One region of the Kitasatospora sp. NBC_01302 genome, then DNA from elsewhere that is predicted to be linked to it. Evidence: riboswitches for the same ligand, from Rfam matches in the RefSeq annotation. Region 1 holds a riboswitch; the other holds the start of a gene.
The links. Region 1 has a riboswitch for glycine ahead of gcvT (glycine cleavage system aminomethyltransferase GcvT). Riboswitches for the same ligand answer to the same signal wherever they lie in the genome.
Positions count from the first base shown of each region.

Region 1 (7,680 bases):
GCAGCGGGAAGGCCAGGAAGGTGTCCATCACCCGGCTGATCACGGTGTCCACCCAGCCGCCGTAGTAGCCGGCCATCACGCCGAGCACGGTGCCGATGGTGTTGGAGAGCACGGTGGCGCCGAAGGCCACCAGGAGTGAGACCCAGGAGCCCTCGATGATCCGGGAGAGCAGGTCGCGGCCCTGCAGCGGGTCGACGCCCAGCGGGTGGCTCAGGCTCATCCCGCCGAACGAACCGGTGGGCAGGCTGCCGAGGTCGGGGTCCAGCAGGTCCTGGTGCAGTGCATCGGGGCTGAGGCCGAAGGCCGACTCGATCGGCTTGGCCAGGACGGCCAGCAGGACCAGCAGGATGACCACCACGCCGCCGGCGACGGCGGCCTTGTCGCGCCGGAAGCGCAGCCAGGCGATGCGGCCGAGCGAACGGCCCTCGATCGCGGCCGGCCCTGCGGAGGCGCTCGCCGCGGGCTCGCCCGGAGCGGCGGGGGTGGTGTCGGTGGGTGTGGTCATGGGCAGTTGGCGTCCCCTCGCCGACGGTTGTCGGCCCATGGCAGCCCGGCGCAGGCATGACTGTGTCAGGTCCTGGTCAGAACCAGCCGTCGATGCCGCCCGAGCTGCTCGGCTGGTGCGGTGCGCAGAACTCTTCACGCTGGCTCCAGCCTCGCGCCAGCCCTGCCCGGCGAAGGATGCCCAACTGTGATCTTCCACAGTCCATGATCAATAAACCTGACGGCCACTCAGGTGACTTGTGAAGATCATCAGTTCACCGCACCCACACCACGGGGTGATCGGTACACGGACCAGCCGGACGGCGAAAGGTCAGCGCCCGGGCCAGGGCTGCTGCGGCCACCCCGACTGCGGCGGCAGCGAACCGCCGTACGGCGCCTGCGGATAGGCGGCCTGCGGGTAGGTCGGATACGGTGCGGGCGCCACCTGCGGGTAGGGCGCCGGAGTCGCCTCACGGTGGTAGAACGGCCGGCTGTTGGCGCGCATCCACAGCGCCACCGGGTCGAACTCGTCGCTCATCGCGACCGTGGAGACCGCGAGGCCGGGCGGCGCCTGCGCGATCGCGCGCTGCATCAGCGCCCGCACCGCCTCCACCGCCGGCGGCGAAGTGTCGTACAGCTCAAGCCCGATGGCCAGGTACGCCTCGCCCACCACTGGCCGTACCCAGGCCCGGCGCAGCGCCCGTACCGGACGCACCGAGGGCGCCTGCTGCTCCAGCAGCGCGTAGAACCGCTCGGTGCCCGGCAGCTGGGGATCGGACAGCTGCAGCGGACCGGCCGGCAGCCGGTCCAGCCCGGCCGCCACCCGGCGCAGGTCGGCCCAGGGCACGCCGACCCCGCCGCCGGGCGCGTGCGGGTTGAGCCACAGCCCCCAGCGGGTGCGGTAGAGCGCGGCGGCGATCTCCCGCCCGGAGATCACCTCGTGGGCGCGCGCCCAGCCGCTGGCGGCCAGTTGACCGGGCGAGGTGACGGCCGGCGCGTAGCCGTGACCGCCGATGTCCATGTTCCCGTACTGGGCGTCCGGGCTGCCGGGGGTGCCGTGCCAGAGCAGCATCCAGACCCGGCCCGCGGCGAGCTCGCTCAGCAGCTGCTCGTACGCCGCGAAGCGGTCCGGGGCGACCTCGCCCAGGGCCCGCTCCAGGGCGCCCGGGTCCGCACCGGGGGCCGGGCCCCACGACCCCGCTCCACCGCCCGCCGCTCCCGTCGTCACCGGTACCCACTCCTGTCCATGCCGCCGCCCTCGCCACGGTCCGGCCCATCCACGGCCTGGCCCATCCACGCTCCGGGCGCCACCCTACGGGGCCCGGCCGACACCCGTCATGCCGACGCCCTGGGTGGCACCGCGGTGCGCTCGCGTCGAGGCCCGAGCCCGCTCAGCCCCGTACGTAGAAGGGTGCTACCCGGTACAGCAGCCAATCCACCACCGGGTCGGCCGCCAGGTCCAGCAGCACCATGTGCACCCCGCCGGGCAGCGGCGCGGCCCCCAGCGCCCGCCCCAGCGCGGCGTTGACCTCCACCGGGTCGGCGGGCGCGGCCGGGTCGAGCTGGACGCCCACGAAGAGCACGGTCGGCTCGCCCTCCACCGAGGCCAGCGCCCGTCGGGCCGTCAGCACGCCGCCCAGCGCCGCGAGCTCGGCGCACACGGCCTGCAGGAACACCATCGGCTCCTCGCCCGGCTCCGGCTCTCGCAGCGCGACCCGGGCGCCCTCGGGCATCCCCGCGCCCGCCCCGGTGCTCTCCCAGCGCCCCTCGCGCGGTCCGCGCCGCAGCTCGGCGACTCCCGCGGGCGGCACCGGGATGCCCACCGGCGCCTGCGGGTTGACCGCGATGCCGATGCCCAGCGGCAGGCCACGGGCGAAGTCCCAGGCCGGCGCGACCGCGCAGGACAGCCCCGGGGCGTGCCGCAGGAACTGCTCCTCGGAGGAGAAGACCGGCACGTAGGGCGCACCCGCCAGCTCGATGGTCGGCAGGTCGAGAGCGGCACCGGCCGGGTCGGCGCCGACGGGCAGCGGGATCCAGACCTGGCTGCGGGCCAGCACCTCGATCACCCGGGGCGTGGCACCGGGGTCGCCGATGGCCGCGCTGAGCACCCGCTCCAGCTCGTTGGCCGGCCAGCCGCTGCCGACCGGCGCCCGACCGGGCTCGGTCCACCCCGTCGCCGTCGCGGCGTACCCCTCTGATTCCATCCGCCCCTGCCCCGCTTGTGACCCGGACCGTCTGGCACAAGCGCTTGTCACGCAGTGCGTCCGGTCGAAGCGTACCGAGACGGCCCCCTCTCCCGCCGGGCGGACGGACATGCCATGATGTCCGCGTACTCCACAGGACCCAACTTCATACTGGCCGCTCGAACCCGCGCGGGAGAGCCCGGAGGTGCCCCTGTCGGCACGGACCGGCGCCGAAGGAGCAAGTCCTCCCCGGAATCTCTCAGGCACCCCTACCGCGTAGGCGAGGCGAATCTGGAAAGCGGAACACGGCCGTGCCGTGCGCCCACCCACGGTGCAAGCCGCGTCATCCTTGGTGCGGTGAAGCTCTCAGGTTGTGACGACAGACGGGGAGACTCCACCCCACCCTGCCCGCACCCAGCTTCGGGAGTCTCACCATGTCCCCCCGTCTGACCGCGCTCGACGCGCTGCACCGTGCCCTGGGCGCGACCATGACCGACTTCGCCGGCTGGGACATGCCGCTGCGCTACGGCAGCGAGCGCGAGGAGCACCTCGCGGTCCGCACCAAGGCCGGGCTCTTCGACCTCTCGCACATGGGCGAGATCACCGTCTCGGGCCCGCAGGCCGGCGAGCTGCTGGACCACGCGCTGGTCGGCTTCATCTCCGCGCTCGGCGTGCTGCGCGCCCGCTACACGATGATCTGCCGCGAGGACGGCGGCATCCTGGACGACCTGATCGTCTACCGGACCGCCGAGAACGAGTACATGGTGGTCGCCAACGCCTCCAACGCCCAGGTGGTGCTGGACGCGCTGACCGAGCGCGCGGCCGGCTTCGACGCCGTGGTGCGCGACGACCGCGACGCCTACGCGCTGCTCGCCGTCCAGGGCCCCGAGGCGAACGCGATCCTCTCCTCGGTGACCGACGCCGACCTGCCGGGCCTGAAGTACTACGCCCTGCTGCCCGCGACGGTGGCCGGCCAGCAGGTCTGGCTGGCCCGCACCGGCTACACCGGCGAGGACGGCTTCGAGATCTTCTGCGCCCCCGCCGACGCCGAGCACCTGTGGCAGGCGCTGACCGAGGCCGGCGCCCCGCACGGTCTGGTCCCGGCCGGCCTGTCCTGCCGCGACACGCTGCGCCTGGAGGCGGGCATGCCGCTCTACGGGCACGAGCTGGACACCTCGCTGACCCCCTTCGACGCGGGCCTGGGCCGGGTGGTGCGCTTCGACAAGACCACCAACGGCGGCGAGTTCGTCGGCCGCAAGGCGCTGGAGGCCGCCGCCGCGCAGGCCGAGGTCAACCCCCCGCGCAAGCTGGTCGGCCTGGTCTCCGAGGGCAAGCGGGTGCCGCGCGCCGAGTACGCGGTGGTCTCCGCCGAAGGCGCGGTGATCGGCCGGATCACCTCCGGCTCCCCCTCCCCCACGCTCGGCAAGCCGATCGCCATCGCGTACCTGGACGCCGCCTTCGCGGCGCCCGGCACGGCCGTCGCGGTGGACGTGCGCGGCAAGCACGAGCCGGTCGAGGTCGTCGCGCTGCCGTTCTACAAGCGCGCCCGCTGAGCCCGGCGGACCCGGCCCCTCCCGCTGAAAGTCCACTGAGCGGACTTTCGACCGTCCGCTCGGCGGACCGTTCCCTCGTTCCCGCTTCCCATCCTGGAGAATGACCACCATGAGCAACCCGCAGCACCTGCAGTACAGCAAGGAGCACGAGTGGCTGACCGCCGCCGACGCGGACGGCGTGTCGACCGTCGGGATCACCGAGTACGCGGCCACCGCCCTCGGTGACATCGTCTACGTGCAGCTGCCCGCGGTCGGCGACACCGTCACCGCCGGGGAGACCTGTGGGGAGCTCGAGTCCACCAAGTCGGTCAGCGACCTGTACTCCCCCGCCACCGGTGAGGTGACCGAGGTCAACGAGGCCCTGGCCGACGAGCCCGCCCTGGTGAACTCCGCCGCCTTCGAGGGTGGCTGGCTCTTCAAGCTCAAGGTCTCCGAGGCCCCCGCGGACCTGCTGGACGCCGACGGCTACGCCGAGTTCACCAAGTCCTGACCGGAACGCCGGCCGGGCCGCCCGGCCGGCCTCCGATCCACCCGGCGGGCGGCCGCAGCGCGGCGGCCGTCCGCACCAGGTTCCCCTCGCCCGCCACCCGCCGCCACCCTTGCCACGGCGCGCTGCGCGCGGCAGCCCCCTTTCACGGGAAGACGCCACCATGACGGTTCTCAACCAGTCCCTGCACGCACTCGACCCCGAGATCGCCGCCGCGGTCGACGCCGAGCTGCACCGCCAGCAGTCCACCCTCGAGATGATCGCTTCCGAGAACTTCGCCCCGGTGGCGGTCATGGAGGCCCAGGGCTCGGTCCTCACCAACAAGTACGCCGAGGGCTACCCCGGCCGCCGCTACTACGGCGGCTGCGAGCACGTCGACGTGGTCGAGCAGATCGCCATCGACCGGGTCAAGGCGCTGTTCGGCGCCGAGGCCGCCAACGTGCAGCCGCACTCCGGCGCGCAGGCGAACGCCGCCGCGATGTTCGCGCTGATCCAGCCGGGCGACACCATCCTGGGCCTGAACCTGGCCCACGGCGGTCACCTGACCCACGGCATGAAGATCAACTTCTCCGGCAAGCTCTACAACGTGGTGGCCTACCACGTGGACGAGCAGACCAACCTGGTCGACATGGAGGAGGTCGAGCGCCTGGCCAAGGAGCACCAGCCCAAGCTGATCATCGCCGGCTGGTCCGCCTACCCGCGCCAGCTCGACTTCGCCGAGTTCCGCCGGATCGCCGACGAGGTCGGTGCGCTGCTCATGGTGGACATGGCCCACTTCGCCGGCCTGGTGGCCGCGGGCCTGCACCCCTCCCCGGTGCCGTACGCGGACGTGGTCACCACCACCACCCACAAGACCCTGGGCGGCCCGCGCGGCGGCGTGATCCTCTCCAAGGCCGAGTGGGCCAAGAAGATCAACTCCGCGGTCTTCCCCGGCCAGCAGGGCGGCCCGCTGGAGCACGTGATCGCCGGCAAGGCGGTCGCCTTCAAGGTCGCCGCCTCCCCGGAGTTCAAGGAGCGCCAGGAGCGCACCCTGGAGGGCGCCAAGATCCTGGCCGCCCGCCTGCTCCAGGAGGACGCCAAGGCGGCCGGCGTCTCGGTGCTGTCCGGCGGCACCGACGTCCACCTCGTCCTGGTGGACCTGCGCAACAGCGAGCTGAACGGCCAGGACGCCGAGGACCGCCTGCACGAGGTCGGCATCACGGTCAACCGCAACGCCGTCCCGAACGACCCGCGTCCCCCGATGGTCACCTCGGGCCTGCGGATCGGCACCCCGGCGCTGGCCACCCGCGGCTTCCAGGCCGAGGACTTCCGCGAGGTCGCCGACATCATCGCCGAGGCGCTGCTGCCGACCTTCGACGCGGACCGGTCCACCGCCCTCAAGGCCCGGGTCACCGCTCTGGCCGAGAAGTACCCGCTCTACCCCGAGCTGTAAGGCAGCACCCTCGGGCGTGGTCGGCGTCACCCCTGCCGACCGCACCCGGGCCCCGGGGCACCGCGCACACTGGAATGGTGAGCCGGTGCCCCGTCTCATGCACCGCCCTTCTCTCTCCACGAGAACCAGACAAGGACGTCCCCCCGTGGCCATCAGCGTCTTCGACCTCTTCTCCATCGGCATCGGCCCCTCCAGCTCGCACACGGTCGGCCCGATGCGCGCGGCCCGGATGTTCGCCCGCCGGCTGCGCTCCGAGGGCCTGCTGGAGCAGGTCACCACGGTGAAGGCCGAGCTCTTCGGCTCGCTCGGCGCCACCGGCCACGGCCACGGCACCCCCAAGGCCGTCCTGCTCGGTCTGGAGGGCAACTCGCCGCGCACGGTCGACGTCGCCAAGGCCGACCTGGACGTGGCCCGGATCAACGAGGCCAAGCGGCTGAGCCTGCTCGGGACCCACTCGATCGCCTTCGACCCGGACCTCCAGCTGGTCCTGCACCGCCGCCGCTCGCTGCCGTACCACGCCAACGGCATGACCCTGGTGGCGCACGACGCGGCCGGCACCGAGCTGCTCGCCAAGACCTACTACTCGGTCGGCGGCGGCTTCGTGGTGGACGAGGACGCGATCGGCGCGGACCGGGTGGTCCCGGACGACACCGTGCTGCGCTACCCCTTCCGCACCGGCGAGGAGCTGCTGCGGCACACCCGGGAGACCGGCCTGTCCATCTCCGGCCTGATGCTGGAGAACGAGAAGGCCTGGCGCACCGAGGAGGAGATCCGGACCGGTCTGCTGGAGATCTGGGGCGTGATGAAGGAGTGCGTGAGCGCGGGCATGTCCCGCGAGGGCATCCTGCCCGGCGGCCTCAAGGTCCGCCGCCGCGCCGCCGCCGGTGCCCGGGCGCTGCGCGCCGAGGGCATAGGCCCGGCGAACGCGATGGAGTGGGTCACCCTCTACGCGATGGCGGTCAACGAGGAGAACGCCAGCGGCCAGCGGGTGGTCACCGCCCCCACCAACGGCGCGGCCGGCATCATCCCCGCCGTCCTGCACTACTTCCAGAACTTCGTCCAGGGTGCCGACGACGAGGGCATCGTCCGCTTCCTGCTCGCCGCCGGCGCGATCGGCATGCTCTTCAAGGAGAACGCCTCGATCTCCGGCGCCGAGGTCGGCTGCCAGGGCGAGGTCGGCTCCGCCTGCTCGATGGCCGCCGGCGGCCTCGCCGAGGTGCTCGGCGGCTCCCCCGAGCAGGTCGAGAACGCCGCCGAGATCGGCATCGAGCACAACCTCGGCCTCACCTGCGACCCGGTCGGCGGCCTGGTCCAGATCCCCTGCATCGAGCGCAACGGCATGGCCTCGGTCAAGGCCGTCACCGCCGCCCGGATGGCCCTGCGCGGCGACGGCCGCCACCACGTCTCCCTCGACAAGGCGATCAAGACCATGAAGGAGACCGGGGCGGACATGAAGGTCAAGTACAAGGAGACCTCGCGCGGCGGCCTCGCGGTCAACGTCATCGAGTGCTGAGCACCACTGCCTGACGAGGCCCGCCCGGC
Region 1 covers NZ_CP108404.1:5,996,935-6,004,614, reverse strand. The annotation lists gene OG294_RS26330 (ABC transporter permease) at 1-505, opposite strand, end outside; gene OG294_RS26325 (enhanced serine sensitivity protein SseB C-terminal domain-containing protein) at 815-1,711, opposite strand; gene OG294_RS26320 (enhanced serine sensitivity protein SseB C-terminal domain-containing protein) at 1,875-2,687, opposite strand; glycine riboswitch at 2,847-2,951, shown strand; gene gcvT (glycine cleavage system aminomethyltransferase GcvT) at 3,101-4,219, shown strand; gene gcvH (glycine cleavage system protein GcvH) at 4,329-4,709, shown strand; gene glyA (serine hydroxymethyltransferase) at 4,870-6,138, shown strand; gene OG294_RS26300 (L-serine ammonia-lyase) at 6,284-7,651, shown strand.

Region 2 (7,680 bases), 1.6 Mb from region 1:
GACGCCCGGGCCGCCGCCGCCGTGCGGGATGCAGAAGGTCTTGTGCAGGTTCAGGTGCGAGACGTCCGCACCGAACTTGCCCGGCTTGGCCAGGCCGACCAGCGCGTTGAGGTTGGCGCCGTCCACGTAGACCTGGCCGCCGGCCTCGTGCACCAGGGCGCAGATGTCGGTGATCTGGGTCTCGAAGACGCCGTGGGTGGACGGGTAGGTGACCATCAGCACGGCGAGCTGCTCGCGGTGCTGCTCGATCTTGGCCTTCAGGTCCTCGACGTCCACGTCGCCGTCGGTCAGCGTCTTGACGACGACCACCCGCATGCCGGCCATCACGGCGGAGGCGGCGTTGGTGCCGTGCGCCGAGGCCGGGATCAGGCAGACGTCGCGCTGGGTGTCGCCGTTCGCGTGGTGGTAGGCGCGCACCGCGAGCAGACCGGCCAGCTCGCCCTGGGAGCCGGCGTTCGGCTGGATCGAGACGGCGTCGTAGCCGGTGACCTCGACCAGCTGCTGCTCCAGCTGGCGGATCAGGGTCAGGTAGCCCTGGGCCTGGTCGATCGGGGCGAAGGGGTGCAGCTGGCCGAACTCCGGCCAGGTGACCGCCTCCATCTCGGTGGTGGCGTTGAGCTTCATGGTGCAGGAGCCCAGCGGGATCATGCCGCGGTCCAGCGCGTAGTCCCGGTCCGAGAGGCGGCGCAGGTAGCGCAGCATCGCGGTCTCCGAGCGGTGGCTGTGGAAGACCGGGTGGGTGAGGTACTCGTCCTCGCGCAGCAGGTCGCCCGGGAGCGTCTCGGCGACCGAGTCCGCGTCCACGCCCGCGACGCCGAAGGCGGCCCAGACGGCGGCCAGGTGCTCGCGGGTGGTGGTCTCGTCGCAGGAGATCGAGACGGTGTCGGCGTCCACCTGGTAGAGGTTGATGCCCGCCTCGCGCGCGGTGGCGAGCACCGCGGCGGCACGGCCCGGGACCTTGGCGGTCACGGTGTCGAAGAACGCCTCGTGGGCGAGCTCGACGCCGCCGGCCCGCAGGCCCGCGGCCAGCGCGGCGGCGTAGCGGTGGGTGCGGCGGGCGATGTCGGCCAGGCCGTCGGGGCCGTGGTAGACGGCGTACATCGAGGCCATCACGGCGAGCAGCACCTGGGCGGTGCAGATGTTGCTGGTGGCCTTCTCGCGGCGGATGTGCTGCTCACGGGTCTGCAGCGCCAGCCGGTAGGCGCGGTGGCCGTCGGCGTCCACCGAGACGCCGACCAGGCGGCCGGGCAGCGAGCGGGCGTACTCGGCGCGCACCGACAGGTAGCCGGCGTGCGGGCCGCCGAAGCCCATCGGGACGCCGAAGCGCTGCGAGGTGCCGCAGGCGATGTCGGCGCCGAGCGCGCCGGGCGACTTGAGCAGGGTGAGCGCCAGCAGGTCGGCGGCGACCGCGACGATCGCGCCGAGCCCGTGCGCCTGCTCGATCACGGCGGCCAGGTCGCGCACCGCGCCGGAGGCGCCGGGGTACTGCAGCAGCACGCCGAAGACGCCGCCCTCGGCGATGTCGGCCGGGATGCCCTCGGACAGGTCGGCGACGACCACCTCGACGCCGGTGGGCAGCGCGCGGGTGCGGATCACCGCGAGGGTCTGCGGCAGGGTGTCGGCGTCGACCAGGAAGACGCCGCCCTTGACCTTGGTGACCCGGCGGGCCAGCGCCATCGCCTCGGCGGCCGCGGTGCCCTCGTCGAGCAGCGAGGAGCCGGAGGTGGGCAGGCCGGTCAGGTCGGAGACCAGGGTCTGGAAGTTGAGCAGCGCCTCCAGGCGGCCCTGCGAGATCTCCGGCTGGTACGGGGTGTAGGCGGTGTACCAGGCCGGGTTCTCCATGACGTTGCGCAGGATCACCGGCGGGGTGAAGGTGCCGTAGTAGCCCAGCCCGATCATCGGGGTGAGCACCTGGTTCTGCCGGGCCAGCTCGCGCAGTTCGGCCAGTACCTGGGCCTCGCTGCGGCCGGCCGGCAGGTCCAGGCCGGTGATGCTGCGGATCGCCTCGGGGACCGCGGCGGCGGAGAGCTCGTCCAGCGAGCCGTAGCCGACCTGGGCCAGCATCTTCTCCTGGGCGGCGGCGTCGGGGCCGATGTGGCGGGACTCGAAGGGGCTGGCGGTTTCGAGCTCGGCGAGGGTGGCGGAGCTGCGGGGGCGACCGGCGGTCGGCTGGGCAGTCATGGTGGTCGAGGCCTCCTGGTCACGGACCGGCGGGGGCACGCACGCCGCGGGCCCGCGCCGCTGTGGAGAGCGGATGGACCTGGACGGGCGAGCCCGACAGGCCTCCCCCTCTGTCATCGGGACCTGAGAGCTTCGCCCGCACGGAGCTGACGCCCCGCCGGCTTGCACCGTCGGTGAGGGTGGTGCCCGCCGGCTCCCTCGCCCGCGGCCCTGCCCTGCTTTCCAGAGTGACCTATCCCACACGGTACGGATGCCTGAGAGATTCCGGGGAGGGTTTGCTCCTTCGGCGCCCCAGTCCCCTCTGTTCCGAAGGGTGGGGACTCTCCCGAGCGGGTTCGGCGGTCGCGCCCAGGGTACCAGCGCGGGCCTGTCGGACGACCGTGCAGGTGAGCGAATGTGCTCGCCCACTTGGCGCAGTCCGCGCACGGACGGCGGCGCTTGGCTCGCCGTCATCCGATCCGTGCCTTTTGGTGTGAATCGCAGGCAGCAGCCACAGGAGGAAGAGGAAAGCGTGCAGACCGACATCGATCCCCGAGACCTGATCGGGCACAAGGCCGTCGACCGCAACGGCGACAAGATCGGCACGGTGGACGAGGTCTACCTCGACGACGCCACGGGCGAGCCCGAGTGGGCCGCCGTGCGCACCGGGATCTTCGGCCGGGACGCGTTCGTCCCGCTGACCACGAGCGAGTTCTCCGGCGAGGAGCTGCGCGTGCCCTACGACAAGTCCCTGATCAAGGAGTCGCCGGACTTCGGCGTCGGTCAGCACCTCTCGCCCGCCCAGGAGCTGCAGCTCTACCGCTACTACGGCCTGGACTCCCCCGGCACCGGCCGCACGACCGAGCGCGCCACCACCACGAACGGCTCGCCGGACCTGGACTTCGGGGTGGCCGCCGCCCCCGTGGCAGCCGCTGCGGCCCGCACCAACGGCTCGGCCGAGGCGGGCGCGGGCCAGCCGACCACCCAGCTGCCCCGGGCCCAGGGTGCCGCGCAGTCGGCGCCGGCCACCATCGGACTGGACAAGCCGGTCGAGCCGCCGCCGAGCCCCACCCCCGACCCGGTGCGCACCGCGCCCAAGACCGGCGCCGACCACGGCCCGGCCACCAACGCGCCGCCCGGGCCGGTGGAGCTGACGCTGCGCGAGGAGCGCCTGGAGATCGTCAACGAGTGGCACGTGCTGGGCACCGCCAGTCTGCGCAAGTACGTGGTGGCCGAGCCGGTGGAGCGCCGGATCGAGGTGGTGCGCGAACGGGTCCGGGTGGAGCGGGTACCGGTCAGCGATGCGGAGCGGGCCACCCTCACCGCGCAGGAGATCGCCGAGGCGGTCGAGGAGGTGACGCTGCGCGAGGAGCGTCCGACGGTGCGCAAGTACGTGGCTCCGCTCGAACGGGTGCGCCTGGTGGTCGAGCGGTACACCGAGGAGAAGGTGATCCGCGACGAGCTGCGCCGTGAGCAGGTGGAGATCCACGACAGCACCGCCGCCACCCCCGGGCACACCCCGATGCCCGCGCCGCAGCAGGCGGGCACCCCCACCGGCCTCGTCGGCTGACCCCCGGCGGCCCGGCCGAACCGGCCCGATCGAACGGCCCGGACCCGCTCGCGCGGGTCCGGGCCGTCGGCCTCGACAAAGCTTCAGCGGTAGATATTTGACAGAGTGAAGCACTTTCGGCATGGTTACTTCAGTTCATTGACTATCGCTGGCTTGAAGCAGCTGGAAAGCCGCTCAGCCCGTTTCTGAAGGAGCCACCGTGAGTGAGGCAGTCAAGCCCACCGCCTCGGCCGCGAAACCGAGCAGTGCCCGGGTACTGCCCGCCCTGATCCTGGCGATGCTGGCCTACAGCGTCATCCAGACCGCGGTCGTGCCGATCCTGCCGTCGCTGGCCCTGGAGCTGAAGGTCTCGGGCTCCAACATCACCTGGCTGATGACCGCCAACCTGCTCTCGGCGGCCGTCCTGACCCCGCTGCTGGGCCGCTTCGGCGACCTGCGGGGCCGCAAGCCGATGCTGCTGATCTCGCTGGGCGGGCTGGTGCTCGGCTCCGGGCTCGCGGTGGCGACCCACTCCTTCACCCTGCTGATCGTCGCCCGCGTGCTGCAGGGCGCCGGCGGTGGCGTGCTGCCGCTGGCGATCAGCATCGTCCGCGACGAGCTGCCGCGCGAGAAGATCACCGGCGGCGTCGCCGCGATCAGTGCCTCGATGGGCGTCGGCAGCGGTCTCGGCCTGGTCGCCACCGGCGTGCTGCTGGAGCACTGGGACTACAAGTCCATCTTCTGGATGGGCCTGGTCGCCGCCGTCGTCGCCATCGCCCTGGTGGTCCTGCGGGTGCCGAACGACCCGGTGACCGACAAGAACGGCGGCGCCGACCCGCTGGGCGCCATCGCCCTGGCCGGCTGGCTCTCCGCCCTGCTGATCGCGGTCAGCCGCGGCAACGAGTGGGGCTGGACCTCCACCAAGACGCTGGGCCTGTTCGCCGTCGCCGCCGTGGTCGCGCTGATCTGGGGCATCGTCGAGGTCAAGGTCAAGCACCCGCTGGTCGACATGAAGATGATGGCCCGCCCGGCCGTCGCCTTCACCAACATCTCCGGCCTGCTCATCGGCTTCGGCATGTACGGCTCCTTCCTGGTGATCAGCAACTTCACCCAGACCCCCGCGCAGCTCGCCCACTACGGCTTCACCGCCACCGTGCTGCACGCCGGTGTGCTGCTGCTGCCCTCCGCGGCCGGCTCGATGGTCGCCGCCCCGATCGGCGCGATGCTGATCGGCCGCAGCGGCCCGCGCCTGCCGCTGGTGCTCGGCGGCCTGTTCGGTGCCGTCTCGATGGCCTACCTGGCCCTGCGGCACAGCGCCGAGGGCGACGTCTACTTCGCCGCCGGGCTCTTCGGCCTCGGCGTCGGCCTGGCCTACGCGGCCATGCCCGCCTTCATCAACGGCGCCGTCCCGGCCGAGCAGAGCGGTATCGCCAACGGCATGAACGCGGTGCTGCGCACCGTGGGTGGCGCGATCGGCACCGCCGTGCTGGGTGCAGTCCTGACCGGCGACACCATCAAGTTCCCGCCGCAGATCGCGGCGATGGTCAAGGTGCAGCTGCCGACCCTGGACGCCTACAAGCACGCCTACTGGATCACCGCCGTGATCTGCCTGATCGCCGCCCTGGTCCCGTTCGCGATCCGGACGGCCCGGCAGGCCACCGCCCCGGTCGACCAGTCGGCCGACGCGCCGCAGCCCACCAAGACCAGCGCCTGACGCGCTGGGGCTCCCGCCGGTGCACGACCGCCGGGAGCCCGCCCGGCGCCGTCCAGGGATCGGTGGCGCCGGACCGTCGAACGCCCCGCCCGAGCTTCTCGGGCGGGGCGTTCGCCCTTTCCGGCCCTGTGGCGCCCTGGGGGCGACCGGCCCTGGCCGGGTGGCTACTCCTCCACCGGCCGCAGCGGCAGCGGCTCGGCCGGGCTCAGCGCCGGGTCGTCCACCAGGAAGGTGCGCACCCGGCCCGGCGGCGAGTCGGGCGTCTCGAAGCGGACCGTGACCCGGCCGACCCCGCTGCCCTGCACCCAGCCGGCGCCGAACTCCTCGTGCCGCACGTCCTGGCCCGGCATCCAGATCCGGGTGCCCAGCGCCTGGTCGGCCCCCGCCGTCGGGGTGGGGGCGGTGGCGGGCTCGCCCGGCTCCGTCCGGTCCGCCTGCTCGGCCTCGGCCGCCGCCTGCGCTTCGGCCTCCTCGGCCGCCTCGGCCGCCGCCTGGGCGAACAGGTCCTCCTGGGTGAACTCGGCCAGCTGGGAGACCCCGACGCCGAGCAGCCGGATCCCGCCCGTCAGGTTGACCTGGGCGGCCAGCCGTCGGGCGGTGGCGGCGATCACCCGCTCGTCGTCGGTGGGTCCGCGCAGCGTCTCGGAGCGGGTCAGCGTGCTGAAGTCGAACCGGCGCACCTTGATCACCACCGTCCGACCGGAACGGCCGGCCGCCCGCAGCCGTCGCACGCAGCGCGCGGCCAGCACGTCCAGTTCGTGCAGCACCCGGTCGCGATCGGCCAGGTCGACCTCGTAGGTGTCCTCCACGGAGACCGACTTGGCGTCCCGGTCCGGGACCACGGCGCGCTCGTCCAGCCCCCGCGCCATCAGCGACACGCCCGCCCCGTGCGCCCGTCCGAGCAGCCGCACCAGCTCGTCCTCCGGCTGCTTCGCCACCTCGGCCACGGTCAGCAGCCCGGCCCGGCGCAGCGCCTGCTCGGTGGCGGGGCCCACCCCCGGCAGCGCCCGCACCGGCATCGGACCGAGCACCGCCCGCTCCTGGCCGGGGGCCACCAGCACCAGGCCGTCCGGCTTGGCCTGCTCGGAGGCGATCTTGGCCATCAGCTTCGAGCCGGCTGCGCCGATCGAGGCGGTCAGTCCGGTGCGGCGGCGGATGTCGGCCCGCAGGTCCTGGGCGATCGCCTCGACGAGCGCGCTGCCCTCGCCCGGCGGCACCGCGGCCAGCGCCGCACCGTAGGGGCCGGCGGCCAGGTCCACGTACGCCTCGTCCACGCTCAGCTGCTCGACCAGGGGCGACAGCTCGCGCATCATCGCCATCACCTGCTCGCTGATCTCCCGGTAGGCGACGAAGCGCGGCCACAGGTAGGCGGCGTTCGGGCAGAGCCGACGGGCCACGGCCATCGCCATCGCGGAGTGCACCCCGAAGACCCGGGCCTCGTAGGAGGCGGTGGAGACCACGCCGCGGCCGCCGAGGCCGCCGACGACCACCGGCTTGCCGCGCAGGCTCGGCTTGGCCGCCTGCTCCACCGAGGCGAAGAAGGCGTCCATGTCGAGGTGGAGGATGCTCGGCACTGTCCGCACGAGTCGATCATCGCGCAGTGGTCTGACAGAGCGGGGCTGACAGAGCGGGTCCGGCAGGCACGGGCCGGCCGGGCCCTCGCCAGGGCCTGTCCTAGCCCGCCGGGTGCACCGCGTCCGCCAGCGCCCGCGCCACGCCCGGGTCCTTGGGCCCGAGATCCGTCGGGTCCGGGTGGAAGAGGGCGCTGAAGGCGGCCTTGTCCGCCCCGGGCAGCTCCCGCAGGCCGCCGTAGTACCAGGTGGCGTCACGTGTCTCGGGCACCCCGACGGCGTAGGAGTCGATGCCCGCCGCCCGGCAGAGCGCCAGCGCCCGGCGCACGTGGTAGTCCTGGCTGACCAGCACCGCGTGGTCGACGCCGAAGATCCGCCGGGCCCGGTCGCAGGAGTCCCAGGTGTCGAAGCCCGCGTAGTCGCGCACCACCCGCACCGCCGGCACCCCGTGCGCGACCAGGTAGTCGTACATCGTGCCGGGCTCGTTGTAGTCGGGCCGGCTGTTGTCCCCGGTGACCAGGATCGCCTGGACCTTGTGCGCCCGGTAGAGCTGCAGGGCGGCGTCCAGCCGGTGCGCCAGGTAGTCCGAGGGCTGCCCGTTCACCACCCCGGCGCCGAAGACCACCGCGACCGGCTCGGCCGGCACGTCGGCCACAGTTCGGATCCGGGAGTCCTGCGAGCAGAAC
Region 2 covers NZ_CP108404.1:7,618,469-7,626,148, reverse strand. The annotation lists gene gcvP (aminomethyl-transferring glycine dehydrogenase) at 1-2,181, opposite strand, end outside; glycine riboswitch at 2,414-2,519, opposite strand; gene OG294_RS33400 (PRC and DUF2382 domain-containing protein) at 2,693-3,730, shown strand; gene OG294_RS33395 (MFS transporter) at 3,930-5,423, shown strand; gene OG294_RS33390 (DNA polymerase IV) at 5,588-7,006, opposite strand; gene OG294_RS33385 (SanA/YdcF family protein) at 7,098-7,680, opposite strand, start outside.
Region 2: linked by a shared signal. The riboswitch ahead of gcvP (aminomethyl-transferring glycine dehydrogenase) and the one ahead of gcvT (glycine cleavage system aminomethyltransferase GcvT) in region 1 are both predicted to bind glycine.